Regions from separate parts of the Streptomyces sp. NPDC002580 genome, predicted to be linked through region 2. Evidence: riboswitches for the same ligand, from Rfam matches in the RefSeq annotation. Region 2 holds a riboswitch; each other region holds the start of a gene.

What was found. A riboswitch is a leader RNA that binds a small molecule or an ion and turns the genes downstream of it on or off. The one in region 2 is predicted to bind S-adenosylmethionine.
Region 1: another riboswitch for S-adenosylmethionine. It lies ahead of thrC (threonine synthase); the one in region 2 lies ahead of ACFYW7_RS25265 (putative leader peptide).
Region 3: another riboswitch for S-adenosylmethionine. It lies ahead of ACFYW7_RS08940 (amino acid ABC transporter permease); the one in region 2 lies ahead of ACFYW7_RS25265 (putative leader peptide).

What each region holds. Positions count from the first base shown of each region.
Region 1 covers NZ_JBIAQZ010000005.1:423,891-433,456, forward strand. Annotated here, with positions in the region: gene ACFYW7_RS18570 (NADH:flavin oxidoreductase) at 1-204, opposite strand, end outside; gene groL (chaperonin GroEL) at 503-2,128, opposite strand; gene ACFYW7_RS18580 (cold-shock protein) at 2,553-2,756, opposite strand; gene ACFYW7_RS18585 (MoaD/ThiS family protein) at 3,209-3,484, opposite strand; gene thrC (threonine synthase) at 3,481-4,779, opposite strand; SAM riboswitch class I at 4,795-4,962, opposite strand; gene ACFYW7_RS18595 (glucosyl-3-phosphoglycerate synthase) at 5,168-6,112, shown strand; gene ACFYW7_RS18600 (trehalose-6-phosphate synthase) at 6,201-7,658, shown strand; gene otsB (trehalose-phosphatase) at 7,814-8,668, opposite strand; gene ACFYW7_RS18610 (DUF3263 domain-containing protein) at 8,878-9,105, opposite strand; gene ACFYW7_RS18615 (ROK family protein) at 9,307-9,566, shown strand, end outside.
Region 2 covers NZ_JBIAQZ010000008.1:322,068-331,633, forward strand. Annotated here, with positions in the region: gene ACFYW7_RS25240 (LLM class flavin-dependent oxidoreductase) at 1-753, shown strand, start outside; gene ACFYW7_RS25245 (LLM class flavin-dependent oxidoreductase) at 850-1,899, shown strand; gene ACFYW7_RS25250 (alpha/beta hydrolase) at 1,901-2,677, shown strand; gene ssuE (NADPH-dependent FMN reductase) at 2,905-3,462, shown strand; gene ACFYW7_RS25260 (VOC family protein) at 3,661-4,452, shown strand; SAM riboswitch class IV at 4,827-4,972, shown strand; gene ACFYW7_RS25265 (putative leader peptide) at 5,009-5,074, shown strand; gene ACFYW7_RS25270 (cell envelope biogenesis protein OmpA) at 5,193-5,963, shown strand; gene ACFYW7_RS25275 (hypothetical protein) at 6,173-6,445, opposite strand; partial or broken gene ACFYW7_RS25280 (RNA polymerase sigma factor) at 6,661-6,951, shown strand; gene ACFYW7_RS25285 (hypothetical protein) at 7,019-7,213, shown strand; gene ACFYW7_RS25290 (acyltransferase family protein) at 7,763-9,037, shown strand; gene ACFYW7_RS25295 (expansin EXLX1 family cellulose-binding protein) at 9,228-9,566, shown strand, end outside.
Region 3 covers NZ_JBIAQZ010000002.1:566,736-576,301, forward strand. Annotated here, with positions in the region: gene ccrA (crotonyl-CoA carboxylase/reductase) at 685-2,007, shown strand; SAM riboswitch class IV at 2,466-2,573, shown strand; gene ACFYW7_RS08940 (amino acid ABC transporter permease) at 2,957-4,006, shown strand; gene ACFYW7_RS08945 (amino acid ABC transporter ATP-binding protein) at 4,003-4,806, shown strand; gene ACFYW7_RS08950 (transporter substrate-binding domain-containing protein) at 4,856-5,881, shown strand; gene ACFYW7_RS08955 (putative leader peptide) at 6,312-6,431, shown strand; gene ACFYW7_RS08960 (LLM class flavin-dependent oxidoreductase) at 6,509-7,717, shown strand; gene ACFYW7_RS08965 (NtaA/DmoA family FMN-dependent monooxygenase) at 7,739-9,112, shown strand; gene ACFYW7_RS08970 (LLM class flavin-dependent oxidoreductase) at 9,281-9,566, shown strand, end outside.

The DNA of each region.
Region 1 (9,566 bases), on a different contig from region 2:
GCCCTCGGTGACGATCAGGCCCACGCCCGCGGCGGCGCGGCGGGAGTAGTACCCGACCACGTCCTCACCCGGGACGCCGCCCGGGGAGAACTCGCGGGTCATCGGAGCCATCACGATCCGGTTCGGGACGGTGAGGCCGCCCAGGGCGACGGGCCGGGAAAGGATCTCGGCCGCGCGGGAGGCGGCGGACGCGGTGACACTCACGTGGGGGGCTCCTCGGGAGGGGGACGGTACACCGATAACGGTAGACCAGCTGGTATGTGCACACGCATGGAATGCATGTGAGTAGCACAACAGCCATGCCGCCCGCGCGCATTCCGCCCGTCCGGCACCACGTCATGTGATCCCCGCCACGCGAGGCGCGCGCCACCGGACCGGACCGCGCGGGTCGGCCGGCGACCGGCCCGCCCTCCGCGCCCTGTACCGGAAAAGCCCGAGGGCGGCACTCCCTGTCGCCAGGAAGTGCCGCCCTCGGTAAGGACGTTGATCAACCAGAGGTCGATCAGAAGTCCATGTCACCGCCCGGCATGCCGCCCGGAGCGCCGCCCGCGGCGGCCTTCTCCGGCTTGTCGGCGATGACGGCCTCGGTGGTCAGGAACAGCGCGGCGATGGAGGCGGCGTTCTGCAGGGCAGAGCGCGTCACCTTCGCCGGGTCGATGATGCCTTCGGCGATCATGTCGACGTACTCACCGGTCGCGGCGTTCAGGCCGTGGCCGACGGGCAGGTTGCGCACCTTCTCGACGATGACGCCACCCTCGAGACCACCGTTGACGGCGATCTGCTTGAGCGGGGCCTCCAGGGCGAGCCGCACGGCGTTCGCGCCGGTCGCCTCGTCACCCGTGAGCTCGAGCTTCTCGAAGACCGAGGAAGCCTGGAGCAGGGCCACGCCACCACCGGCGACGATGCCCTCCTCGACGGCCGCCTTCGCGTTGCGAACGGCGTCCTCGATGCGGTGCTTGCGCTCCTTAAGCTCGACCTCGGTGGCGGCACCGGCCTTGATGACGGCCACGCCGCCGGCCAGCTTCGCCAGGCGCTCCTGGAGCTTCTCGCGGTCGTAGTCCGAGTCCGAGTTCTCGATCTCGGCACGGATCTGGTTGACCCGGCCGGCGACCTGGTCGGCGGAGCCGGAGCCGTCGACGATCGTGGTCTCGTCCTTGGTGATGACGACCTTGCGGGCACGGCCCAGCAGGTCCAGACCCGCGTTCTCCAGCTTGAGGCCGACCTCCTCGGAGATGACCTCGCCGCCCGTGAGGATGGCGATGTCGCCGAGCATGGCCTTGCGGCGGTCACCGAAGCCCGGAGCCTTGACGGCGACGGACTTGAAGGTGCCACGGATCTTGTTGACGACCAGGGTCGACAGCGCCTCGCCCTCGACGTCCTCGGCGATGATCAGCAGCGGCTTGCCGCCCTGCATGACCTTCTCGAGGAGCGGGAGCAGGTCCTTGACGTTCGCGATCTTGGAGTTCGCGATCAGGATGTACGGGTCGTCGAGGACGGCCTCCATACGCTCCATGTCGGTGGCGAAGTACGCCGAGATGTAGCCCTTGTCGAAGCGCATACCCTCGGTGAGCTCCAGCTCCAGACCGAAGGTCTGGGACTCCTCGACGGTGATGACGCCTTCCTTGCCGACCTTGTCCATCGCCTCGGCGATGAGCTCGCCGATCTGGGTGTCGGCGGCGGAGATGGAGGCCGTGGAAGCGATCTGCTCCTTGGTCTCGACATCCTTCGCCTGCTCGAGCAGGGCACCGGAGACGGCCTCGACGGCCTTCTCGATACCGCGCTTGAGGGCCATCGGGTTGGCGCCGGCGGCGACGTTGCGCAGACCCTCGCGCACGAGCGCCTGGGCCAGCACGGTCGCCGTGGTCGTACCGTCACCGGCGACGTCGTCCGTCTTCTTGGCGACTTCCTTGACCAGCTCGGCGCCGATCTTCTCGTACGGGTCCTCGAGCTCGATCTCCTTGGCGATGGAAACACCATCGTTGGTGATCGTGGGCGCGCCCCACTTCTTCTCGAGGACGACGTTACGGCCCTTGGGGCCGAGGGTGACCTTGACGGCGTCGGCGAGCTGGTTCATCCCGCGCTCGAGACCGCGCCGTGCCTCCTCGTCGAACGCGATGATCTTGGCCATGTGAAGTGGTCCTCCCGGACGGGGTGGATTTCTCCGGATCGTGCCCGCGCCCGCGACGGACGGCCTGCAAGCCTTGTGGTTCCTTGCCCCACAGGCCCGCGGGCCTCACTGGCCCGATCCAAGTTCTGTCACTCTCACTGGGAGAGTGCTAACGCCAATGATTAGCACTCGACCCCTGCGAGTGCAAGCGCCTCTCACCAAAAACAGGCCTCCGGCCGGGCCTCGCAAGGGGCCGGGCGGGGGCGCTCGCGGGTGTTCGCGGGCGCACCGATGGGCGCGCGCGAGGCGGTCGGGAGACGGCCCGAGGGGCGCGGAGCCCCCGGATGGGCCGCCGGAGTCGGCCGGGGACGCACGAGGGGCCCGCATCCCTGGTGGGATGCGGGCCCCTCGGCGTGAGTGCGTCGGTGGCCGTTCGCGCCCGGATCTAGACGGCGAGTTTGACCATGTCCGCCTGCGGACCCTTCTGGCCCTGCGAGATTTCGAACTCCACTCGCTGACCCTCTTCAAGGGTGCGGTAGCCGTCCATCTGAATCGCGCTGTAGTGCACGAAGACGTCCGCACCACCGTCGACCGCGATGAAGCCGTACCCCTTCTCCGCGTTGAACCACTTGACGGTGCCCTGAGCCATGCCTAACTCCCCTATTACTGGCCCTTGCACAGATCCACACTTCGCGGATCCGGGTCAGACCTCACCCCCCCAAACGGTTGGGGGTGTGCGCCGGAACGCGTCGACCGCGGCTGAATGTATCTGCCCAACTGCCCTCTGCAACAGGTCAATCGGACGAGAATTCTGGGCATGGCCGATCAATGACATGCGGAGAATACGTAAGGATCCGGGGCAAGTCGGGCCCCGCAAATGCCATGAACTGCCCAAAAAGACGGGCCAGTTTGGCTACTTCTTGTCGGCTGCGGAACGACTACTCATATGCGTCCGGCATGAAACCAACATCCAAAGCGAAGTGGCTTCCCCAACTGTAGCGCGCTCAATCATGCAGAATTGCCCCCTCCGTTTCTCTCACGGAGGGGGCAATTCGATGAACTCAGCGTGTTCGGCATTACCGAGGGTAACGAACGGAGCGGTCAGCCTCCGGCGACGGCCGGAATGATCGAGACGCCCACACCGTCCGGCGTCGCCGTCTGAAGGCCCTGCTCGAACCGGACGTCGTCGTCGTTGACGTACACGTTGACGAAGCGGCGCAGCTTGCCCTGGTCGTCCAGGACGCGCGCGGCGATGCCCGTGTGGTTGCTCTCCAGGTCGGCGATGACCTCGGCGAGGGTCGTTCCCTCGGCGCTCACCTCGGCGGCGCCCCCGGTGTAGGTGCGCAGGATGGTGGGGATGCGGACGTTGACGCTCATGATGCGAGGCCAGCCTCTCGGAAGGAGTCGAGGTTCGGGCGGATGGTCGCGGTCAGCCCGGTGTCCGAGGCCACCGCGTCCAGGGTCTTGAGGCCGTCACCGGTGTTCAGCACGACCGTGGTGAGGGTCGGGTCGAGGAGGCCGTTCTCGATCAACTTGCGGGTGACGCCCACGGTCACCCCGCCGGCCGTCTCCGCGAAGATGCCCTCGGTGCGCGCGAGCAGCTTGATCGCGTCGACGATCTGCTCGTCGTTCACGTCCTCCACCGCTCCGCCGGTGCGCCGCGCGATGTCGAGCACGTACGGCCCGTCCGCGGGGTTGCCGATGGCGAGCGACTTGGCGATGGTGTCCGGCTTCTGCGGCCGTACGACGTCGTGACCGGCCTTGTAGGCGACGGAGACCGGGGAGCAGCCCTCGGCCTGGGCGCCGAAGATCTTGTACGGCCGGTCCTCGACGAGCCCGAGCTCGATCAGCTCCTGGAGCCCCTTGTCGATCTTCGTGAGCTGGGAGCCGGAGGCGATCGGCACGACGAGCTGGTCGGGGAGCTTCCAGCCGAGCTGCTCGCAGATCTCGTACGCCAGCGTCTTGGAGCCCTCGGCGTAGTACGGCCGCAGGTTGACGTTGACGAAGCCCCAGCCCTCGCCGGCCGGGTCGCCGATCAGCTCGGAGCAGAAGCGGTTCACGGCGTCGTAGTTGCCCTCGATGCCGACGAGCTCGCCGCCGTAGACCGCGGCCATGACGACCTTGCCCTGCTCCAGGTCGTGCGGGATGAACACGCAGGAGCGGAAACCGGCGCGGGCCGCCGCGGCGCCCACGGCGCCGGCGAGGTTGCCGGTGGAGGAGCAGGAGAGGGTGGTGAAGCCGAAGACGCGGGCCGCTTCGATGGCCTGGGCGACCACGCGGTCCTTGAAGGAGTGCGTCGGGTTGCCGGAGTCGTCCTTGACGAAGAGCCTGCCGGCGTCGACGCCGAGCTCGCGGGCCAGGTTGTCGGCCTGGACGAGCTTGGTCCAACCGGGGTTGATGTTCGGCTTGTCGGCCACGTCCGCGGGGACGGGCAGGAGGGGCGCGTAGCGCCAGATGTTCGTGGGTCCCGCTTCGATGCGCTTGCGGAGTTCCTCGGTCTCGTAGGCCGAGAAGTCGTAGGCGATCTCCAGCGGGCCGAAACACTCCTCGCAGGCGAAGACCGGGCCTAGCGGGACACGGTGCCCGCACTCGCGGCAGGAAAGCGCCGCGGCCGGGCCGAGGTCCACCGCGTCGGCGGAGTTCGTGGTACTTGCAACTGTCTGCGCAGCCATGGAGGCGAGGCCCTTTCCTCATCTTCCCCACGGCGCACTTCGCCGTGAGACGGACTTGGCACCTTCCCGAGCCGGGAGCCTCGCTACCTGACCGACGTCGATCCGACGTCGAGCGGTACGAGACCGGCTGGAGGGTTGCCGGGGCTTCATCGGGCCGTATCCCTCTGCCCCTCTGGATGAGCGGTATTTGATTGTTGAACTGTTGAACCTGGCACGGACCGACGATCCAGGACATGCGATGGTCATCCGCGTTGTTCAAGACTGTAACCGAAGGCCAGGACAGTTGAGATAGTCGTCCGAACCGCGAGACGACGCCCATCGATCCGCCGCTGGCCGCAGCGGGCACGCCGATGAGAGCGTGTGATCAGACAGTGAGGAGCCGCAGACGGTGCTGAATGAAGTCGAAAACTGGCTGAGCACACGCTCCTGGTCCCTGACCGACCGCCCGCTCCACAAGCTCATGGCGGCGAAACGCGTCAGCGGGTCGACGGTCAGCGTCGTGCTGCCCGCGCTCGACGAGGAGGAGACGGTCGGCGAGATCGTCGCGATCATCCGCCACGACCTGATGCAGCAGGTACCCCTCGTCGACGAGATCGTCGTCGTCGACTCGGGCTCGACCGACCGCACCTCCGCGGTCGCCGCCGCCGCCGGCGCGCGGGTCGTGCACCGCGACGACATCCTCCCGCGGATCCCCGCGGTGCCCGGCAAGGGCGAGGTGCTGTGGCGGTCGCTGCTCGTGACGAGCGGGGACATCGTGTGCTTCGTCGACGCGGACCTCAGGGAGTTCTCGTCCGACTTCGTCACCGGGATCGTGGGCCCGCTGCTCACCGATCCCGGCGTCGACCTGGTCAAGGCCATGTACGACCGCCCGCTGGGCGGCGCCACGGGACAGGGCGGCCGGGTCACCGAGCTGATGGCCCGCCCGCTGCTGAACATGCACTGGCCGCAGCTCGCGGGCTTCGTCCAGCCGCTCGGCGGCGAGTACGCCGCCCGCCGCTCCCTGCTCGAACGGCTCCCGTTCCCCGTCGGCTACGGCGTCGAACTGGGCATGCTCGTGGACGCCCTGCACCTGGTGGGCCTCGACGCCCTCGCCCAGGTCGACGTCGGCGTGCGCAAGCACCGCCACCAGGACGGCCAGGCGCTGGGCCGGATGGCCGCCGCGATCTACCGCACCGCCCAGCTCCGGCTCGCCCGCGGCCATCTGATCCGCCCCGCCCTCACCCAGTTCGAGCGCGGCCGGGACGGTTTCCGGCCGCGCACGTACTCGGTGGACACCGAGGAGAGGCCCCCGATGACCGAAATCTCCGAGTACCGGCGGCACAAAGCCGCGTAGACCGGCCCGATCGGCCCGCGACCACCTCCGATCGCATACGGCCGACGGGAACGTTTGAGCGTTTCGACACGGGGCTAGGTTTCGAGGCATGGCTTCAACGCACGGTGCCCACCGGATTCTGGTCGCCTCCAACCGCGGCCCGGTCACCTACGAGGAACGGGAGGACGGCTCGCTGCACGCCCGGCGCGGCGGCGGCGGCCTCGTCTCGGGCCTCTCGGCGATCGGGCCGGACGCGGGCGCCCTATGGGTGTGCTCGGCCCTCGGCGAGGGCGACAGGGAGGCCGTGCGCCGCGGAGTCGGTGAGGACGGCGTACGCATGCTGGCCATCGACCCCGAGGTGCACGCCGACGCCTACAACGGCATCGCCAACTCCGTCCTGTGGTTCGTCCACCACCTGCTGTACCAGACCCCGCTGGAGCCGGTCTTCGACGCGGAGTTCCGGCGCAAGTGGGACGCGTACCGCGCCTACAACCGCGCCTTCGCCGAGGCACTGGCCGAGGAGGCCGCCGAGGGCGCCTCCGTGCTGGTCCAGGACTACCACCTGTGCCTGGTGCCGGGGATGCTCCGCGAACTGCGCCCCGACCTGCGCATCGGTCACTTCTCCCACACCCCGTGGGCGCCCGAGGACTACTTCCGGATGCTCCCCGACGACATCCGCGCGGAGCTGATCGGGGGCATGCTCGGCGCGGACCGGGTGGCGTTCCTGACCTGGCGGTGGGCGACCGCGTTCATGCGCTGCGCCGAAGGGACCGACCCCGAGCGCTACCGCGCGAACGGGCCCGCGGACACTCCCCGGACGATCGAGCACCTGGACGGCACCCTGCCGCCCGTGCGCGAGACCCGCGTCGGGGTGCACGGCCTCGGCGCGGACGCCGAGTTCCTGCGCGAGCGCTCCCACCGGGCGGACGTCGGAGAACGGATGGCCGCGCTGCGCGAGGAGATCGGCGAGGGCCGCCGGACGATCGTGCGCGTCGACCGGACCGAGCTGTCCAAGAACATCGTGCGCGGACTGCTCGCGTACCGGCAGCTGCTCGACGAGCGTCCCGAGTGGCGCGAGCGGGTGGTCCACGTGGCCTTCGCCTACCCCTCGCGGCAGGACCTCGCGGTGTACCGGGACTACACGGCCGAGGTGCAGCGCGTGGCCGACGAGATCAACTCCGCCTACGGGACACCGGGTTGGACCCCGGTGGTGCTGCACGTCAAGGACGACTTCGCGCGCTCGCTGGCCGCGTACCGACTGGCCGACGTCGCCCTCGTCAACCCCATCAGGGACGGCATGAACCTGGTCGCCAAGGAGGTCCCGGTCGTCTCCGACGAGGGCTGTGCGCTGGTGCTCTCCAAAGAGGCGGGCGCGTACGAGGAGTTGGGCGAGGACGCGATCTCCGTGAACCCGTACGACGTGATCGGTACGGCCCGCGCGCTGCACGAGGCGCTGACCATGCAGCCCGGCGAACGGGCCGAACGAACCAAGCGGTTGACCGCCGCGGCCACCGCCCTGCCCCCGACCCAGTGGTTCCTCGACCAACTACGCGAACTGGAGCGCTGAACGACGGTCGCAGCCCCTCCGGGCGGGGAGGCTCCAGCCCCTCCGGCGTTCGAGGAGCGGGGTCCGGGGCGGAGTCCGGGGGACGGGAAGGGCAGGGGCGGCGGGGGCGGAAGAAGGCCGTGGCCGCCCCCGGCGTACGGCGGCGAACGACCAGGTCAGGCGAGTGCGGCCGCGAGCCCGGCGAGCAACCGCACGACACCGGCCGGCCCGTCGACCACCAGATCGGCCCGCTCGGCGAGTTCACCGACCTCCGAGCTGCCACTGCACACGAGCAGCCCGGGTACACCGTCGGAGCGCAGCTTGTCGACGGCGGCGAACGCGGGCAGGTCACCCAGATCGTCACCCGCGTAGAGCACGGCTTCGGCGCCGGTCTCCCGGACGTACTCCAGGAGGGCGACGCCCTTGTCCATGCCCGGCGGGCGCAGCTCCAGGACCATGCGGCCCGGTTCGACGATCAGGCCGTGCCGGCCGGCCAGTCCGGCCAGCGGCTCGCGCAGTGCCTCGAAGGCGGCCTGCGGATCGGCGGCCCGGCGCGTGTGGACGGCGACCGCGCGGCCCTTCTCCTCGATCCAGGTTCCCCGCCAGGCGCCCATCCGGTCGAGGAACCCCGGCAGCTCGGCCCGGACGGCGGCCACACCGGGGTGCGGGGCAGGTGCGGTGACCGTGCCGCTCGGCGCGTCCCAGCGCTCGGCTCCGTAGTGGCCGAGGACGACGAGGTGCTCCAGTCCGGGAACGCCCGCGAAGCCGCCGTGGCGTACGGCCACACCGGCCGGGCGGCCGGTGATCACGGCGATCGAGGCGACCCGGGGGGCGAGCGCCGCGAGGGCGGGGACCGCGTCGGGGTGCGCGCGGGCCCGGTCGGGGTCGGGGACGATGGGGGCGAGGGTGCCGTCGAAGTCGAGCGCGACGACGGTCCGGGTGGGGTGGGTGAGGATCGCTTCCAGAGCGTCGCGCCCGGCGGGGGTCACCGGGGCCGGCAAGGGGTCCTTGGAATCGAGGTGGCTGCCCATGGGGCGACCCTATCGGGGCGCGGGCCGGCGCACCCCTGGCCCATGACCGAGCGGGGGACGCACCCGGCCGGAACACCCCGCTCCCACGGTCGGGTACGGCCGGATACCGCGCTCTCCCGAAGAGGTGCGGCACGTCCCCGCCCCACCGCCGGGCCCGGCCGGAGCCGGCCCGGGCCGACCGGACGGCCCCCGGTCTCGCGCTCGGGTCCTCACCGCTCCGCGCGACGGGCCTCCCGGACCCGGCGCAGCCTGTTCACCGTCACCGGGTCGTGCGCCAGGGCCCTCGGGTCGTCCAGCAGGGCGTTGAGCAACTGGTAGTAGCGGACCGGCGCCAGGCCCAGCTGCTCGCGGACGGCACGCTCCTTGGCACCGGGGCCGGGGAAACCGCGGCGCTCCAGGGCGAGGATGCTCCGTTCGCGCGCGGGCAGCTCTTCCATGGACAGCACGGTAGTACCCGGCACCGACAGGGGCGATGCCGGAGCGCTCGCGCGCCCACGGGTGCGGTCCCTCGCGGAACGGTCGGCCGACAGGCCGCCCCCACGCCCCGCGCCCGGCACGCGTCTCGGCATGCGGATTCCGGGGCCGCACCGTGCGAGTGGACTAGACCTTTCCGGGGGTGAGGGGCGACACTGTCCCCCGTGAGACATGTCATCGCCCTCGATGTGGGCGGCACCGGGATGAAGGCCGCCCTCGTCGGGGTGGACGACGAGGGCTCCGCGGACCGCCCCGGCGAGCCGCCCCCGCTCCCCGGAACCCCCGCACTGCTGCACCAGGCACGCCGGGCGACCGGCCGTGAGCGTGGGCCCGACGCGGTCGTCGAGGAGATCCTCGACTTCGCCGCCGAGCTGCGCGCCCACGGCGAGGAGCGCTTCGGCGAGAGCGCGCTGGCCGCGGGGGT
Region 2 (9,566 bases):
GACGTCGCGGGACCGCTGAACATCTCCCGGTCCCCGCAGGGCCAGCCGGTGATCTTCCAGGCCGGGGTGTCCGAGGAGGGCCGCGACCTCGCCGCGCGGGTCGCCGAGGGCATCTACGCGCCGGGCGGCACGCTCGAGCAGGCGCGGGAGTACTACGCCGACATCAAGAAGCGGACCGCTTCCTACGGCCGTGACCCCGAGCACATCAAGATCTTCATCCACGGGGGCCCTGTCGTCGCCGCCACGGACGAGGCCGCCCGGCGCCGCGAACGGGAGATCTTCGAGGAGGACAACGACTTCGCCGCCAACCTCGCCCTGCTCGGCCGGTCCTTCGGCGCCTACGACTTCAGCGGACACGACCTGGACGCGCCGTTCCCCGACGTCGCCCACCTCGCGGAGAAGGGCGGCCGCACCGGCGCGGCCCACCTCATCGAGCGGGCCCGGACGGAGAACCTGACGCTCCGCCAGGTCGCCGCCTCCGTCAACCAGTTCCGCAGCTCCCCGTTCGTCGGCGCGCCCGAGACCGTCGCCGACACCATCGAGAAGTGGTTCGACGCCGGCACCTTCGACGGCATCAACCTCGCCTTCCGCACCGAGGACGAGCTGAACCTCTTCGTCGACGGCGTCGTCCCGCTCCTCCAGAAGCGCGGGCTGTTCCGCACCGAGTACGCGGCCGACACCCTGCGCGGCAACCTCGGCCTGCCCGTCCCGGCCAACCGCCACAGCCGCGAGGACGGGCTCGTGAACGGCTGAGGCTCCCGCCCGGACCCGGCGCGCCCCTCGCCGCACGCCCCGGCCCGGCCCACCCCGGCCGGGTCGCGCGGCGGCCCGACACCGAAAGGCCCACCCATGACGAGCGAGCCGCCACGCTTCAGACTCGGCTTCCTCACCCATGTCCAGGGACACGACCAGGACACCGCCCGCACCTACCGCAACGCCCAGGAACTCTTCACCGTGGCCGACGAACTCGGCTTCGACGTCGGCTGGGTCGCCCAGCACCACGTCTCCCTCGAAGGCGGCGGACTGTCCTCGCCCTGGACCTTCCTCGCCCACGCGGCGGCGCGCACGACCCGGATCCGGCTCGGCACCGCCGTCACGGTCCTTCCCCTGGAGGACCCGGTCCGCCTCGCCGAGGACGTCGCCACCGTCGACGCCCTCAGCGGCGGTCGCGTCGAGGTCGGCGTGGGCAGCGGAGGGAGCGGTCTCGAGTACGCCGCGTTCGCCAAGGACGTCGCCCGCAAGCGGGAACTGACCAGCGAGAACCTCGACGTGCTGCGGCGGGCCCTGGCGCGGGACGAGGTGGGCACGCCCGGCTTCCGCGTGCAGCCCCGGCCGGGTGACTTCACCCGGCGCGTCTGGCAGGGCGTGTTCAGCGCCGAGGGAGCCGCGTACGCCGCGAGCCGTGGCTCCAACCTGCTGCTGAACCGGGCTGCCTACGGCTTCGACGCCCCCACCGACGAGGTGCAGCGCCCCTGGGCCGACGCCTTCCTCGCGGCCTGGGACCAGCCGCACCGCCCGCGCGTCGGCCTGTCCCGCTTCGTGTTCCCGGCCAAGGACCGGCGCACGGCCCTGCGCGCGATCGGCGGCGACGTGCACCGGGCGGCGCTGCGCATGGCGGAGAGCGGCGCGTTCCCCAGGGGCCTCGGCGAGGACGAGGCGCTGCGCCGCTTCCACGCCTTCTACGGCCATCCCGACGAGGTGGTCGAAGCCCTGCGGCGGGAGCGGGTCCTGCCCGTCGCGACCGACCTGATCACCCAGTTCAACCCGGCCGTCCCCGACCACGACGCCGCCGTGCGCGCCCTCGAACTCATCGCGACCGAGGTGGCACCCGCCCTGGGCTGGAAGCCCGCGTCCCCGGCCGGTTCGGTCCCCGTCGAGCCCGTAGCCACAGGAGTATGAGATGACCCGGTACAGCGACCACCACGGGCCCGAAGGGCTCCTCGTCCGCGGCACGATCCTCGTGGTTCCCGGGCGTGGCGAGACCCCGGCGACCTACACGCGGTTCGGCCGGCGGCTCGCCGCCGACGCCTACCGCGTCCGGGTGATCGACGCCCCCGATCCCGCCGCCGATGACCCGGCCGCCTCCCTGACCGCTCTCGCCGCCCGGCTCGCCGCAGCGGCCGAGGGCACGGCGCCCGAGGACGGGGCGGCACGGCCGGTCGTCCTCGTCGGGGCGGACTCGGGGGCCGCCGCCCTCGCCGCGCTGTTCGGCCGGGCGGGGGCTCCGGCGGCCTGGCGGCCCGACGCCCTCGTGCTCGCCGGCCTTCCCGGCCCGTCCACCGGGTCCGGCGCCTCGGCCGACACCTGGGACCACGAGCTCGACGTCCGCACCTCCTGCCCCGCCCACCGGGGCGTCCTCGCCCAGGACCCGCACGTGCGGCGCGGGTCGCTCGGCGAGCCGGTCCCGGAGCACGTGCTCGACGCGGCCTACGCCGGCGAGGTCCCGCTCCCGACCCTGCTGCTCGCCGGCGAATCCGACCCGCTCGCCGACCACGAGGCACTGGCCCGCGTGGCCAAGTCGCTTCCCCAAGCCCGCCTTTCGGTGGTCCGCGGCGCCCACCACGACGTCCTCAACGATCTCCAGCACCGCTCGGTGGCGGCCGAGGTCGTCACCTTCCTCGAAACGCTGCGAGCCGACCTGCGGCCGCTGATCAGCGTACGGTCGAGCGCCTGGTGACGGCCCGGCCCCCAGACCGCCGCCGCACGCCCGGCGGCGCCGCCGGACCGGCCGACGCACCACCACGCGACCGCCCCGCCTCCCGGCCCCACCGGACGCCCCGCCCCGCCGCCGCACCTCCGTGACCGCACGTCCCTCTCCCCCTTGCTCCCCTCTCCCTCCTCCTCCGTTCGTCGTACCTCCGCTTCCTTCTCCACGCATCCGCGTCCCGACCCGGAAGGTCACCCATGGCCACGATCGTGTCCGTCTCCGGAAGTCCCTCTCCCACGTCCCGCACCACCCGACTCCTGCGTCACCTCGACGACCGGCTACGCCGCCAGGGCCACGAGGTGACCCCCCTGGAGGTGCGTACGCTGCCCGCCCACGCGCTGCTCGGAGCCGACTTCCGGCATCCGGCGATCGTCGAGGCCACGGCCCTGTTCGAGGGAGCGGACGGCGTCGTGATAGGCACACCGGTGTACAAGGCCGCCTACTCCGGCCTGCTGAAGTCCCTCCTCGACCTGCTCCCGCAGTACGCGCTGGCCGGCAAGACGGTGCTGCCCCTCGCGACCGGCGGCAGTACGGCCCATGTGCTCGCCATCGACTACGCGTTGCGTCCGGTGCTGAGTTCCATGGGCGCGTCACACATCGTGCCGGGCTGGTTCACGCTCGACAAGGACGTGGCCCTCGGCGACGACGGCGCCCCGGTGATCGCGCCGGCCGCCGCCCAGGCGCTGGAACAGGTGACGGACCACTTCTCCGCCGCGCTCGGAGGCCGTACGACCGCACTCGCGTCGACCGGATGAGCCGGCCGACGCCATACCGTGCGCACCGTCGATGTCGGTCGTCGAGAACGGGCGACGCCTGACCGTCGCCCGGACCGGTGCCGCGGATTCCTCCGAACAGGGGAAGCCCGAGGCCCGTCGACGGTCACGGGTGGCCCGCTCCGGACAGGGTCGGCATCGTGGCCCCGGACCGACGCGACCACGCCTTGGAGGACTCCCATGCTCAGTACGGACTTCAGTACCGGATCGCCCAACTGGCTCGACCTCGGCAGCCCCGACACCGAGGCGGCCTCCGCGTTCTACGGCGCCGTCTTCGGCTGGCGGTTCGCCTCAGCGGGGCCCGAGGCGGGCGGGTACGGGTTCTTCCAGGTCGACGGGAAGACCGTCGCCGCCCTCGGGCCGCTCACCGAGGAGGGAGCGAGTTCCGCCTGGATGATCCACTTCAAGGCCGATGACATCGAGGCCACCGTCTCGGCCGTCAGGGCCGGTGGCGGTGTCGTCCGGATGAAGCCCATGGACGTCATGGGCGAGGGTCGGCTCGCCCAGGCCACCGACCCGCAGGGAGCCGAGTTCGCCCTCTGGCAGCCCGGCAGGACAGCCGGGCTGGGCATCGCCTCGGCCCCGAACACCCTGGTCTGGGCGGAACTGCACGTCCCCGACCCCGCCGCGGCCATCGGCTTCTACGAAGGCCTCTTCGGCTGGCGCAGCCAGGACATGACGGTGCCCGGCATGACGTACCGGGTGCTGAGCACGAAGGACGGCGACCAGCAGGACGCGTCCTTCGGCGGCGTCGCGCCGACGGGCGACGGCGCGGGAGACGGGGCCGAGCGGCCCCGCTGGGTGCCGTACTTCCACACGGAGGACGTGGACGCGACGGTCGCGGCCGCGCGGTCCCACGGCGGGTCCGTGCTGATGCCCGCCGCGGACGTCCCGGAGGTCGGCAGGATCTCCTGGGTCGCGGACCCCTTCGGCGCGGCGTTCGCGCTGCTGAGGCCCGATCCGCGGAGGTGACACTCCCGGCCGACGAGGCCCGTCCGGCCGAGGCCGAGAGGCCCCGGCCGGACTCGTCGACGGCGGTGTCCGGCACGAGGCGGCGCACGGGCACCGGGGAACGAGGACGGGACGCAGAGGGGCATGCCGGGACGGCAGCGGCCCTCACCGGCTCGAAACGGAGCCTGTCATCGGCCGCACGGCGGAACCTGGGAGCAGCGGCTTGGCCGCGGGGGCGCTTCCCTCCTCCGCGTCAAGTGCCTTATGCGGCAGGGCGGTTCACGGCAGGCCCGCGATCCGTCCCCAAAGGGATGTCCTTGTGGGTGACCACCAGGTGAGACCGTGCACGCGGCCTTCTTGACGCCACCTCAGGGCAGCCCGAGACTGGCGTGGACGGTCACGATTGTCAGCGCCCACGGCGCGGGTTCGTCCCGCGCCTGTGGTCATCGGCCCCGGCCCGCTGACAGGCAACCCTTCCGCCGCGACGGGGTGCCCCGGGTGACGACCGGGTCCCGCCGGTGCGGCGGGACAAGCGTGGTCTCGCGTCTCGCGAGCCCCTCAGGTGGGACCGGTGAGAATGCCCAGGAACGACTTGACGAGGCGCTTGCACATCGATCTGTTGCGTGTCTCCAGCGCTTACTGATCCGTGGCCGGTCCGTTCGATCCGGACCGGCGCGTCCAGCGCAGTCGCTCCGCATTCGGCCGCTCATCGCTCATGCCCACGAGGCAGCGGTGGCTTCCTCGTTCCCCAAGGGAGAGTCATGCCCGAGACAGCTTCGCGTACGTCCAGCACCACCGACGCAGGTCCCTGCGACCAGGTTCCGTTCCCCGCCGGGCTCCGCCTCGAAGCGGCCACGCCCTCCGTCCTCCCCCACCAGTCCCGCATCGGCGTCGGTCTGGCCGGCGGTTTCTATCCGGCGCCGCACCGCTACGAGCTCTACCTGACGGTGAGTTGTCCGCAGTCCCTGCGCATCGAGATCACCCTCGGCCTGCTCGGCCTCGAGGACTCCGTCGCCACGACGTTCCTGACGCATCCCGGCGAGACGCCCGACGCGTTCGCCTCGTTGCGCCGCGCCTACGAGGCCACCGAGCACCACTACCACGGACCGCTGACGGCGCCCGCGTTGTGCGACCGGTGGAGCGGACGGATCGTCAGCAACCACACCCCCGACATCCTCCGCGACCTCGCGGGGCTCCTCTCCGGCCACGGCGCGGAGTGCCCCTCCACCCTGCGCCCGCCGGCCCTGGCCTCGGACATCCGGGCCCTCCGCGACCTGCTGGACCGTGATGTCACGGCGTCCGCGTCGCCCTCGGCCCTCTCGGCGGCCCTGGAGCTGCTCGACTGCCGACTCGCCGTACGGCCCTACGTGTTGGGCGACACGCTGACGGCGGCGGACGTGGACGTCTGGGTGGCCCTCACCCGACCGGCCCTCGCCGACAGCCTCCGCTCGTTCCCCGGACTCCAGGACTACGTACGCCGCCTCGGCGACCACCCCGCCTTCCGGGGCGGGCGTTCCACCGGGCCGCGGTGAGGAGCACCCCGAGCACGGCCGGCGTCCCCGGGTCACGGGCCGCCGACCGGGGGCCCCGCGGCGGCTGAACGCGGCCCGGGCCGAGCGCACCGTTCCACCGGTCGCCGGTCCGGGCGACGACCGCGCTCCCCGCCCGCCCCAGGCGTGAGCGAACTCCTCAGCGATCGGCCTGCGGTGCCACCGCGGTACCCGACCGGCGTCCGGCCCCGTCAGTCGCGGGGGATCAGGACGATGCTCACGCCCTTCAGGGTCGAGGTCCATTCCCTGCCCTGGTCGAGGACCTCGCGCCCCGTGCCGAGCATCTGGTCCTGGATGATCAGCGCCGATCGACGAAGTGCCTCCCACGGCTCCGGCTCGTCGAAGGCGCGTCGCGACCGCTCGACGGACCCGATCAGGGCATGGCAGGCCGCTTCGACGTCCGCGACGTTCTGACCGGCCGATCCGACTCCTTCGAGCGACCACGTCATCCACAGATGGCCCATGCCACCACTGTGTCGCATGCACGCCGACAACGCAGGCCCAACCACCCCGACCACGGAGCGCCCGCCATGGCTCGACCCGGGTTCACCCTCTGACGCTTTTCGCGCCGCCGCCCAAGAACAGGTGAAGCGGCTTTCGGAGCGCTCCAGGAACCTCCCCGGGAGAGCCGAGGAGACCGCGACAGGAAGGGGAGACGCCCGCGGACGGCGCGGAACGGATACGGGGCGGGCCCGCCGCCGCGGTACGGGACCCGCGGCTCTTCGAAGCGTTCTACCGGCGACATGTCGACGCCGTGACACGTTTCGTGGCCCGGCGGGTCGACGACCCGCACACCGCCGCCGACCTGACGGCCGAGAACTTCCTGGCTGTCCTCGACTCGGCCCGCACCTACCGGCCGCGCCTCGGCAGCGAGACGGCCTGGCCGTACGGCATCGCGCGCAACGTCGTCTCCTCAAAACGCCGCCGGGTCGCCCGGGAGGCCGACCTTCGAGGACCGACTGCTGGCCGAGCTGACGCGCGAGATCGAGCTGCGCGAGTCAGGAACGGTGCCGGACGGTGCCGGAGCCGGCGAAGGTGTGAAACCCGCCCGGGTACGTCGGCTGTGCACCGGGCGCCGGGTCGCCGTCGCCATGGCGGGCTGCGCGGTGGCCGCCCTCGCGACGCTGGTCGCGCCCGGTTCACCGGCCGCCCCGGCGGCGTACGCGGTGGAACGCCACGGTGACGGCAGTGTCACCCTCACCGTCAAGGACCAGGACCCTTCGTCCCGGTGAGACCCACCCCGGTGCCCCACGGCCAGCGACCGCCCGCGCGACCCGGCCGCACCGCCCGCGCGACCCGGCCGCACCGCCCGGGCGGCCCGGGCCGCCCGAACACCGCGGAAGCCCGAAGCACGAGGAGCCCGGGGCGGACCCCACGGCGACGGGTGGAAGCCACCGGGTGCGCGTCACGCGCAGCGGTCCACCGCCCGGCGGGGGCCACCCGGCGCACTGCGGCCCACCACACGGCAGCCGGTCGGCGCGGTCGGCTTCGCCCCGCCGACGGTGGTGGCTCCCCGCCCGCTACGCACAACCGCTGATCAGCGTGTAGACAATCCCGGCGAAAGCCGCCTCATCGAAGCGTGTCCCGCGCCGCGCCGCTCCGGCGCCGCACTTCGATGGGACAGCGAGGCTCGGACGGTCACCGGAACCGGCCCCTCCCTCCTCATGCCTTCGGCCTGACCTCACCATGCCCTCCGCACGCGAGCTGACGGCCGGACGCCCGCCGCACGTCCCTCGCGACGAGCCCGCACCTCAAGAATCCCCGTCCAGGTAGGGAACCTCATGGAGCCCGCACTGCCCTTCCCTCCGCCGCTGAAGGGCCCCTCCTCCGCCGCCTCGCTGCCACCCGCCTCCGACCGGCCCGCCGGTCCCGGGCGCTCGGGCTGGCTCGACGCACTGCGTGGCCTGGCCGCGCTGCTCGTCGCGTTCGACCACTCGTCGTACGCCTTCATGGCGGAACTGCGGGGGCAGTTGACGCCCGCGGTGGACATCGGCCGTTACGGCGTCCTGATGTTCTTCCTGGTGAGTGGCTACGTCATCCCGATGTCCCTCGAACGCCGGGGCTGCGTCCGGACGTTCTGGATCGGCAGGATCTTCCGCGTGTACCCGCTGTGGACGGTCGTGGTCGGGTCCGTCCTCATCCTCGATCTGGTGGGCGTCGCGAGCACGCACGCCCGCTTCGCCGGTCGGAGTCCGGCCACCGTGGCGGCCGCCCATGTCACGTTGCTCCAGGAACTGCTGGGGACTCCCAGTGTCCTCCTCGTCCTGTGGACACTGTCGTACGAGATGGCCTTCTACCTGTTGGTCGTCGGCCTCTTCACGGTCCGTCTGCACCGGCGGTCGGCGACCGTCGCCGTCGTGCTGGGCGTGCTGGCCGCCGCGAGCGTGACGGCCGGGGTCGTCCCGCCGGCCTCCGCGCTGTCCGCGGCGATCGGCGTCGGGACCCTGGTAGCACTCGTGACGAGCCTGCTGGTGATCGCCGTCTGCTGCGCGAGTTCCGGGTCGTCCGCGCTGCGCGTGTCCGGGGGCGTGGCGGGCGGTGTGCTGGCCTTGGTCCTCGTCCCCTCCAACGGCACGGTCCCCCTGTGGGAAGGCCTGGTGATCCTCGCCGTGATGTTCCTCGGTTCCGCCGTCCAGCGGGCCGAGAACGGTCGGATCACCTGGTCCGCCGCGGCCCGCACCGCCGTCGTGGTGGTGGGGTGTGCCGTGGGGAGTGCGTACGGGTACGGCGACGGGGACCACTTCGCGCGGCGCGGCTGGATCACGGCCTTCCTGCTCGCCGTACTCACCTTCGGTGCCGCGCTGGCGTCGCGTCGCCGGACGTTCCCCCGGATGCTGACCGGGCTGGGAACGATCAGTTACTCGGTCTATCTGGTGCATCCGGTGCTGCTGGCGGTGAGCGACAGCGTGATCGGCCGGTGGCGGCGGGACAATCCCGTGCTCGAAGCCGCCTTCTTCGCGGTGCTGCTGCCGCTGTCCCTGCTGACCTATCGGCGCGTCGAAGCGCCCGGCCGGGCCTGGGGCCGAGAGCGCGCCCGTCGCGGCCGGCCCATGTGACCGCCTCGGCGGGGACCTCGCGGGAAGGGGATGACGTGCCCGGTGGGGGGCCGCGGGCGGTCGGGGACGGCCGCGGCACGACCGGGAGCGACTCCCACGGCCACGCGCCGGGCGGAATCGGACGGCAACCTTTCGACTCTCCGCGGCGACTGACGAGTACACCATCGGCTCGATCTCCGGACGGACGCACATGAAGGCAACGAGGCAGGCCGCACGGCGCCGCAGGCACCGGTTCACCGTGGCGACGGGCACCGCGGTCGCGCTGATCACGGTGGGAGCCCTCGTCTGTCTGACGCTGTCGCTCCGCTCCGGCCACGAGGCGGACGCGGGGCACTCCGCGGGCGCCACCGTCGCCGGTTCCCGGGGGACCCCGACGCCCGCGCGGAAGGCTCCTGCCGGTTCGGGCTCCCCGACGGCGGCACGGTCGCCGGGCGGCACGGCGTCCCCGGCCGCGACGGCCGACGCGACCGGTGCACCGGCCCGGCCGTCCGCCCCGGCCACCACCCGGGGCACGTCCTCGGCGGCGTCG
Region 3 (9,566 bases), on a different contig from region 2:
GGGCAGGAAAGTCCTGACCGTGTTCCCGCGCACCCCAAGTGACAAGATCCATACGGAAGCCACCATGACCAATCGGTCCGTTGAACGCCAGAGGACACACCGTCAGGATCCGGAATGCGCGGACGCCTCGACATATTTTCGAGCGCGCACGTGGACGTCTGAAGAAAACGCGTCTCGGGCGCGTGGCGAGGGGCGGGTGGGCGCGGACGCCGTCATGGCGGATGGTTCTCCTTCGGCCATGACGGATTTCCCTCCTCCGGCCGGGCCGGAACGCCGGTATCGGCGGCGAGAGGAATTCACGCTTTCACTCGTTCGGGGCCTTCCATTTTCACGGACGCTCCGAACATGCAATGCGGCGGACGGGGCCGAGTCGGAAGATCGCCCGGGTGGCGGAGCACGCACGAGGATTCAGAGGCTGGGTGCGCACCGCCCCCTCGGGGCGCCGGCGCCGAGGGCGATCACCGACGGGCCCGATTCGTATGGCCTTGGCATATTCGGTTGCTGACTTCGTGGTCAGTCGGCGCGGTGGCGCGGACGGAGGGCGACGGGTCCGCTCCGGGCGGGGGGCGACCGATGGGCCAACGGTGTTTCCCGACGTGGGCTGCCTGGTGACGTGCGGTTGCGTGGCAGCGGATCAGCGCTTCTCTTGGAACAGTCGCCAGTGTGCACGAGAACGGAGTCACCATGAATTCGCCCCTGTCCGAAGCAGTCATCGCGGGCGCGGACGCGACGGAACTCGCGTCGCTCCCCCTGCCGGACTACTTCCCGGCGGCCGCGGTGAGAGCCAGTGATGTCGACATGTTCCGGGGCATCGAGGACAAGGACGTGTCCAAGTCCCTGTTCGTCGAGAACGTACCGATGCCCGAACTCGCTCCGGACGAGGCTTTGATCGCGGTGATGGCCAGTGCCATCAACTACAACACGGTCTGGACGGCGATGTTCGAACCGCTGCCCACCTTTCAGTTCCTCAAGGAGATGGGGAAAGCCGGAGGGTGGGAGGCGCGGCACGATCTGCCTTACCACATCGTCGGTTCCGATGCCTCGGGCGTCATCGTCCGTACGGGCTCGTCCGTACGCAGGTGGAAAGTCGGCGACCATGTCTCCATCTCGCCGGCCTATGTCGACGAGCAGGATCCCGATACGCATCGCGACGGAATGCTGGGGCACGGGCAGAAGGCGTGGGGATTCGAGACGAACTTCGGCGGTCTGGCTCATTACGCGGTGGTCCGGGCGAGCCAGCTGATGCCGAAACCGCCCGCTCTGACGTGGGAGGAGGCCGCGGTCAACCCGCTGTGTGCCAGTACGGCCTACCGGATGCTGGTCAGCGAGCGTGGTGCGCGGATGAAGCAGGGGGACATCGTGCTGGTCTGGGGCGCGACCGGCGGCCTGGGCTCCTACGCCGTCCAGTTGGTGCGCAACGGCGGCGGCATTCCGGTCGGTGTGGTGAATTCGGAGGAGAAGGCGAACCTGCTGAGGTCATTGGGATGCGACGCCGTCATCAACCGCGACGAGGTCCTCGGCGGGGACGACACGCTCCTGCAACGGTCCGAGGGGTGGAAGAAGATGGGGCGGGCGATCCGCGCGCTGGTCGGTGAGGACCCGCACATCGTGTTCGAGCACGTCGGCGCCAAGACCTTCCCGGCGTCCGTCTTCCTGGCCCGACGTGGCGGGACCGTCATCACCTGCGGATCGAGCACGGGATACGCGCACACCTATGACAACCGGTATCTGTGGATGCGGCTGAAGCGGATCATCGGCAGTCACGGCGCGAACCTCCACGAGCAGTGCGAGGTCAACCGCCTTGTCGCGCTGGGTCATGTGGTTCCGGCTCTGTCGAAGACGTACCGGCTGGAGGAGGTCGGGGCGGCGGCCAGGAGTGTGCAGACCAACCAGCACATCGGCAAGGTCGGGGTGCTGTGCCTGGCGCCGGATCCCGATCTCGGGGTCACCGACCCGCAGGCCCGGGCCCTGGTGGGCGAGGAGCGGTTGCGTCTGTTCCGCAGCTGAGTCGACCGGTGGGTCACCCGGTTCGCGGCCGACGGCGCATCCGCCGCCGGGCGTTCCGGGTGGCCGGGCGCCGGAGGGGGTTCGTGGCGAACTCGTCGACGATGACGATGACGGTGGTGAGGGGGAAGGGGAACTCCGGGGACGCGGACCGACACCGAGACCGTCCACGACGCGGGGCGGATGGGGGGGGGACGGGTCCGCTCGTGGGCGAGACCCGCCGAGGGGCACCCACGAAAAACTGGAGCCGGATCGACAGCCTCACATCAACTCCCTTACATACAAGCCTCGTTGGGTGGTCGGTTCGGACGGCTCCTGGACGAGGACGGCTCTCCGCGCGCGCCGCCAGACGCGCCCCGGGTGCGAGTGGGTGGACACGGGTGGACGGGCCCCGAGTCGTCCCATCGGGCGGACCGGCGTTGACATTCGAACGGGCAACTGCCTTACTGACCGACCAGAACGGTCTTGAGCGTGGCGACAGGCCCTGACCTTCTGACCGGCAGCCCTCTCATCGCGGTGGGGTGCCCAGGTGACGACCGGACCGGATGACGTTTCGGCAGGCGCGAGGCCCACGGGCCCACGGCACGGATGGATGACGGACATGTACGCAGTTCCCAGGACGGCACCCCGCCGTCCCCAGGGCTGCGTTCCGCCGCCCGGGCATCCGCTGGTCGCCGACCGCGCCACCGACCTGCTCCGTGTCAACAGCGCACTGTGTACCGCCGCGTCGGGCCGTGCCCGCTGTCGGGGCTGAATCCTTCCCCGAGGTCCCGCAGGTCCCGCGTTTCTGACGAACCCCGCCGTCGCGGTGTGCCGTTGTCCGCCCAGCCCCCTCTCCCGCGCGTCCACCGAGCGCCGTCCGGTCCCGTAGAGCGATCTCCGCCCTGCCGTTCCGGCGTGACCGCTCGCGGCCGTCGCGGCCCCGGGGTTTCCCATTCCGCTGGAGCCCGCCATGAGTGAACCCCCAGGCACCGCCGTGTCCTTCGAGACCGCGGCGATATCCCACAGTCCGTCAGATTTTCCTGCCGAAGCCGTAGTCGATGCGGGCAAGTCGGCCGAGGCCCGGGCGGACGAGACCGCCGGGCGGTCGTTCGCCGCTCAGCGGGTGCTGGCGCCGGTCCGTCCCGGCCGCTGGATCCTCACCGCGGTCGTGCTCGTCGTGGTCGCCCAGTTCGTGCACGGCCTGGCGACGAATCCCTTCTACCAGTGGGACCGCTTCGGCTACTGGTTCCTGCGCCCCACCATCCTCGACGGTCTCCTCATCACCCTCGAAGTGGCCGCGCTCAGCGCGGTGTTGGGGCTGTTGGGCGGTGTGGTGCTCGCGCTGGCCCGGCTGTCGAGGAGCCCCGTGCTGCGCGCGGTGAGCTGGACCTACGTGTGGGCACTGCGCTCGATCCCGCTCATCGTGGTGCTGATCTTCCTCTACAACTTCAGCGCCCTCTACGCGACGCTCAGCATCGGCGTCCCCTTCGGCCCCGCCTTCTTCACCTTCGACGAGTCGCGACTCGCCACCGACATGACCGTCGCCGTCATCGGACTCGGCCTCAACGAGGCGGCGTACGCGGCCGAGGTCGTGCGCGGCGGCATCCTCTCCGTCGACCAGGGCCAGCACGAGGCCGCCTCGGCCCTCGGCCTGCCGAGCTTCTACCGGTTCCGGAAGATCGTCCTTCCGCAGGCGCTGCGCTCCATCACCCCGAACTACGTCAACCAGCTCATCGGCCTGATCAAGAGCACCTCGCTGGTCTTCTACGTCTCCCTGCTCGACCTGTTCGGCTCCGCGCAGACCATGGGCGCGACCTATCCCGGCGACATCGTCCCGCTGCTCCTGGTCGTGACCGTCTGGTACCTGATCCTCACCAGCGTCGTGTCCGTCGTGCAGTTCTACGTCGAGCGGCACTACGCCCGGGGAGCCACGCGCACCCTGCCGCCGACGCCGTTGCAGAAGCTCCGGGCCGGTCTCACCGACCTGCGGGCCCGTGTCCGCCGGGAGGCCGCCGTATGAGCACCGAGACCACCGCGCCCCTCGACGCCGCGGAGATCGTCCCGGCCGCCGTGGAGGTGCACGACGTGCACAAGTGGTACGGCTCCCACCGGGTCCTGGACGGCGTCGACCTGACCGTGCGGCCGGGCGAGGTCACCGTGATCCTCGGCCCCTCCGGATCGGGCAAGTCGACCCTGCTGCGGGTCATCAACCACCTGGAGAAGCCGGAGATCGGCTACGTCAGCGTCAACGGGGAGCCGATCGGCGTCCGCCAGCACGGCGAGCGGCTGAAGGAGCTGAGCGAGCGCGTCATCCTCACCCAGCGCAGCCGGATCGGGTTCGTCTTCCAGAACTTCAACCTGTTCCCGCACCTGACCGTCCTGGACAACGTGGCAGCGGCCCCCGTCGCGACGGGCAGGCTCAAGAAGCCCGAGGCACGGGAACTCGCCCGTGAACTGCTCGGCCGGGTGGGCCTGGCGGACAAGACCGGTGCCTATCCCCGGCAGCTGTCCGGCGGCCAGCAGCAGCGCGTGGCCATCGCCCGTGCCCTCGCCCTGCGCCCCGGAGTCATCCTCTTCGACGAACCCACGTCCGCCCTCGATCCGGAACTCGTCGGTGAGGTCCTCACCGTCATCAAGGACCTGGCGACCAGCGGCACCACCCTCGTCATCGTCACCCATGAGATCGGCTTCGCCCGCGAGGTCGCCGACCGGGTCGTCTTCATCGACAGCGGAAAGATCGTCGAACAGGGGCCACCCCACGAGGTCCTCGACAAGCCCCGGCACGAGCGGACCAGGGACTTCCTCAGCAAGGTCCTCTGAACCGCGCCCCCTCACCCCATCGCCCCGAACACCGAACCAAGGAAGAATCATGTCCACTCCCGGCCTTCGCAGCAGACTCGTCCGCGGACTCACCGCCGCCACCGCCGTCGCCTCCCTCGCCACCGGACTCACCGCCTGTGGGGGCGACAGCGAGGCGGCCACCACCACCGACGGCGCCGGGTCCGGTTCCGTCACCGTGGGCCGGGTCTCCAACGGAGCCGCCAAGGAAACCGTCATCAAGGTGTCCGAGGTGAAGTCGATCAGCGCCGAACTGCCGGCGGCCATCCGCGAGCGCGGCGAGCTGGTCATCGGCCACGGTGTGCTCCCCGCCGGATTCCCGCCGCTCGACTACGTGGGCAGCGACCAGAAGACGCTCACCGGCTCCGAGCCCGACCTCGGCCGACTGGTCGCCGCGGTCCTCGGTCTGAAGCCCGTGGAGCGGAAATCCACTTGGGAGAACCTCTTCGTCGGCCTCGACAGCGGCAAGGTCGACGTGGCCTTCTCCAACGTCACCGACACCGAGGAGCGCAAGAAGAAGTACGAGTTCGCCTCCTACCGGCAGGACAACCTGGCCTTCACCGTGCCGAAGAAGAGCACCTGGAACTTCGACGGGGACTACAAGAACCTCGCGGGCAAGACCGTCTCCGTCGACTCCGGAACCAACCAGGAGAAGATCCTCCTGGAGTGGAAGGCCAAGCTGACCAAGGAAGGCAAGCAACTCACCGTCAAGCACTACCAGGACAAGAACAGCGTCTATCTGGCCCTGTCCAGTGGCAGGATCGAGGCGTACTTCGGCCCCAACCCCGGCATCGCCTACCACAACCGGCAGGTGGCGAACACGCCCCGGGCGACGCGCACCGCGGGCGAGTTCTCCGGCGCCGGCGCGAGCCTCCAGGGCCTGATCGCGGCCACCGCCAAGAAGGACAGCGGCCTCGCCGAGCCGCTCGCCGACGCGATCAACCACCTGATCGAGAACGGGCAGTACGCCAAGTGGCTGGCCGCCTACAACCTCACCGACGAGGCGGTCGACAAGTCCGAGATCAACCCGCCCGGGTTGCCGCTCAGCAATTCCTGATCCGTCGTCATTTCCCATCCGCAGCAGCCAGGTCGATCTGGCGGACACGAACGAGAGGAGCTCCGTCTCCGTGGCGCACCTGACCACCGTCCGCGCAGGCGGAGCCCCTCCCCCGCTCGGCTCACCCGTCCTGGGCGACCCCGTGCGGGCCGCCCTCGGCGGTCCGCACGCCCACCTCGCCGAGCGCGTCGGACGAGCGGTCCGCCACCAGGCGGACGTCCACGCCTCCGCCGTCCTGAAGGACCCAGCGGACCCGGCGGACCAGTCCGGCCGGGCCGACCCGCGCACGCGGGTCGGCCCGGACCGGCCTCACCCCGCGGCGCCGGTCGACGATGGCTCGGGTCCGCGGCCCGGGAACATCCGGCGCGGCCGGGGTGTTGGAACGGCGGACGAGATCCGCTCGGCGGTCCGCCGAGCCCAAGGGGTGGGGGTGACGGACGTGACGCGTGTGGCCATCCCCCGCGTGCTCGACCCGCGCCGCCGCACGCACCTGCACTCCCGGCCCCACATCGATCTCCTGCGCGTCGCCGGTGCGCTCTGTCGTTCCTGACCTGTTGCTCCAGCCGCCGCGTGCCCGTGTCCGGGCCCGTCGGCACTCTCCCGTGGACCTCCAGGAAGGGCACTCCTGTGTCATCGACTCCCGCTTCTCCCCTGCACCTTGCCGTGGCTCTCGACGGAACCGGCTGGCACCCCGCCTCCTGGCGGGAGCAAGTCGCCCGCCCCCGGGACCTGTTCACCGCCGGTTACTGGGCCGACCTGGTCATCGAGGCCGAGCGCGGTCTGCTCGACTTCGTCACCTTCGAGGACGGCCTGGGCCTGCAGTCGTCGCACTACGGCGAGCTGGACGGCCGTACCGACCAGGTCCGCGGCCGCCTGGACGCCGTACTGACCGCGTCCCGCATCGCGCCCCTCACCCGGCACATCGGCCTGGTGCCGACCGTGATCACCACCCACACGGAGCCGTTCCACATCTCCAAGGCCATCGCCACCCTCGACTATGTGAGCAACGGCCGTGCGGGCCTGCGCGCGCAGATCAGCGCCCGCCCGCACGAGGCCGACCACTTCGGCCGCCGCAGCCTGCCGCCGCTGACCCTGGAGGAACTCCAGAGCCCGGCCGGACAGGAACGGATCACCGAACACTTCGACGAGGCCGCCGACCACATCGAGGTCGTGCGCCGGCTCTGGGACAGCTGGGAGGACGACGCGGAGATCCGGGACGCCGCCACCGGCCGCTTCGTCGACCGGGACAAGCTCCACTACATCGACTTCGAGGGCCGGCACTTCAGCGTCAAGGGCCCCTCGATCACGCCCCGCCCGCCGCAGGGGCAGCCGCTGGTCACCTCTCTCGCCCATCAGACCGTCCCCTACCGGCTCGTCGCCCGCCAGGCCGACGTGGGGTACGTCACCCCGCACGACGCCGAGGGGGCCCGGGCGATCGTCGCCGAGATCCGCAGCGAGCAGGAAGCCGCCGGACGCGCCGACGAACCCGTCCACGTCTTCGGCGATCTCGTGGTCTTCCTCGACGAGCACCAGGTGGTGGCGGAGGACCGGCGCGCGCGCCTGGACGCCCTCGCGGGCGAGCCGTACGTCGGCGACGCACTGATATTCGCCGGCACGCCGAGCCGACTCGCCGACCTGTTGCAGGAGTTGGCGGAACAGGGGCTGAGCGGCTTCCGGCTGCGCCCCGCCGTCGCCGGACACGACCTGCCGGCGATCACCCGGGGCCTGGTCCCCGAGCTGCAGCGCCGAGGTGCCTTCCGCACCGCCTACGAGGCCGACACCCTGCGCGGCCTGCTGGGTCTGGCCCGCCCCGCCAACCGCTACGCCGCCGTCTGAGCCGGAAGGACCTCGACCGACATGAGCAAGCCGCTGAAGCAGATCCATCTGGCCGCGCACTTCCCGGGCGTCAACAACACCACGGTGTGGAGCGACCCCGAGGCTGGCAGCCACATCGAGTTCAGTTCCTTCGCGCACTTCGCGCGGACCGCGGAGCGCGCCAAGTTCGACTTCCTGTTCCTCGCCGAGGGGCTGCGCCTGCGCGAACAGGGCGGACAGATCTACGACTTGGACGTCGTCGGACGGCCCGACACCTTCACCGTCCTGGCCGCGCTCGCCGCCGTCACCGAACGCCTCGGCCTCACCGGCACCATCAACTCCACCTTCAACGAACCCTACGAGGTGGCCCGCCAGTTCGCCGCCCTCGACCACCTCTCCGACGGCCGGGCCGCCTGGAACGTGGTGACCTCCTGGGACGCCTTCACCGGCGAGAACTTCCGCCGGGGCGGCTTCCTGCCGCAGGACGAGCGCTACTCCCGGGCGAAGGAGTTCCTCGCCACCGCCAACGAACTGTTCGACTCCTGGCAGGGTGACGAGATCGTCGCCGACCAGGCCACGGGGACCTTCCTGCGGGACCCGAAGGCGGGCTCCTTCGTCCACTCCGGCCGGCACTTCGACATCCACGGCCAGTTCAACGTCCCGCGCTCCCCGCAGGGCCGCCCGGTGATCTTCCAGGCCGGTGACTCCGACGAGGGCCGCGAGTTCGCCGCCGCCGGTGCCGACGCCATCTTCAGCCGGTACGCCACCCTCAAGGAGGGCCAGGCGTTCTACACGGACGTCAAGAACCGCCTCGCCAGGTACGGCCGCCGCCACGACGACCTGCTGATCCTGCCCGCCGCGACCTTCGTCCTCGCCGACACCGACGAGGAGGCCGAGGAACTGGCCCGGGAGGTGCGCCGGCAGCAGGTCAGCGGGGCCACCGCCATCAAGCACCTGGAGTTCGTCTGGAACCGGGACCTCTCCGGGTACGACCCGGACGGCCCGCTGCCCGACGTCGACCCGGACATCGGCGACGACCACATCTCCAAGGGCCGCGCCCAGGTCCGCATGTACCGCGACCCGCTGGCCACCGCCCGCGAGTGGCGCGGACTCGCCGCCGCCAACAACTGGTCCATCCGCGACCTCGTCATCAACACCGGCAACCGTCAGAACTTCATCGGCTCCCCCGCCACCGTCGCCGCGACCATCAACGACTTCGTGCAGGCCGACGCCTCCGACGGCTTCATCCTCGCCCCGCACATCACCCCGACCGGCCTCGACGCCTTCGCCGACAAGGTCGTCCCGCTGCTGCAGGAACAGGGCGTGTTCCGTACCGACTACGAGGGCGTGACCCTGCGCGACCACCTGGGCCTCGCCCACCCGGACGGACCGGCCGACGAGCGGGTGGCTTCCTGAAGCCGCCGGCGATCCGCTCGACCGCCCACCGGCCGGACCCGGCCGACGGCATCACGTAAGCCGCCGAGGGACCGCTCCCGCGCGCCCCTCGGCGACGCCCCGCCCGCACGGGTACCGGGACCAGACCCCGAACCCGTCACCGCCGACCCCTGAGAGTGAGTCCTCCGCATGTCCTCCGACATACCCCTCGGCGTCCTCGACCTGGTCCCGATCTCCTCGGGTTCCACGGCCGGGGAGGCCCTGCGCAACTCGATCGACCTGGCCCGGCGGGCCGAACGCCTCGGCTACAGCCGCTACTGGTTCGCCGAGCACCACCTGAACCCCGGCGTGGCCGGAACCTCCCCGGCCGTCGTGCTCGCGCTCACCGCCGCGGCCACCTCCACGATCAGGCTCGGCTCCGGCGCCGTGCAGCTCGGACATCGCACCGCGCTGTCCACGGTCGAGGAGTTCGGCC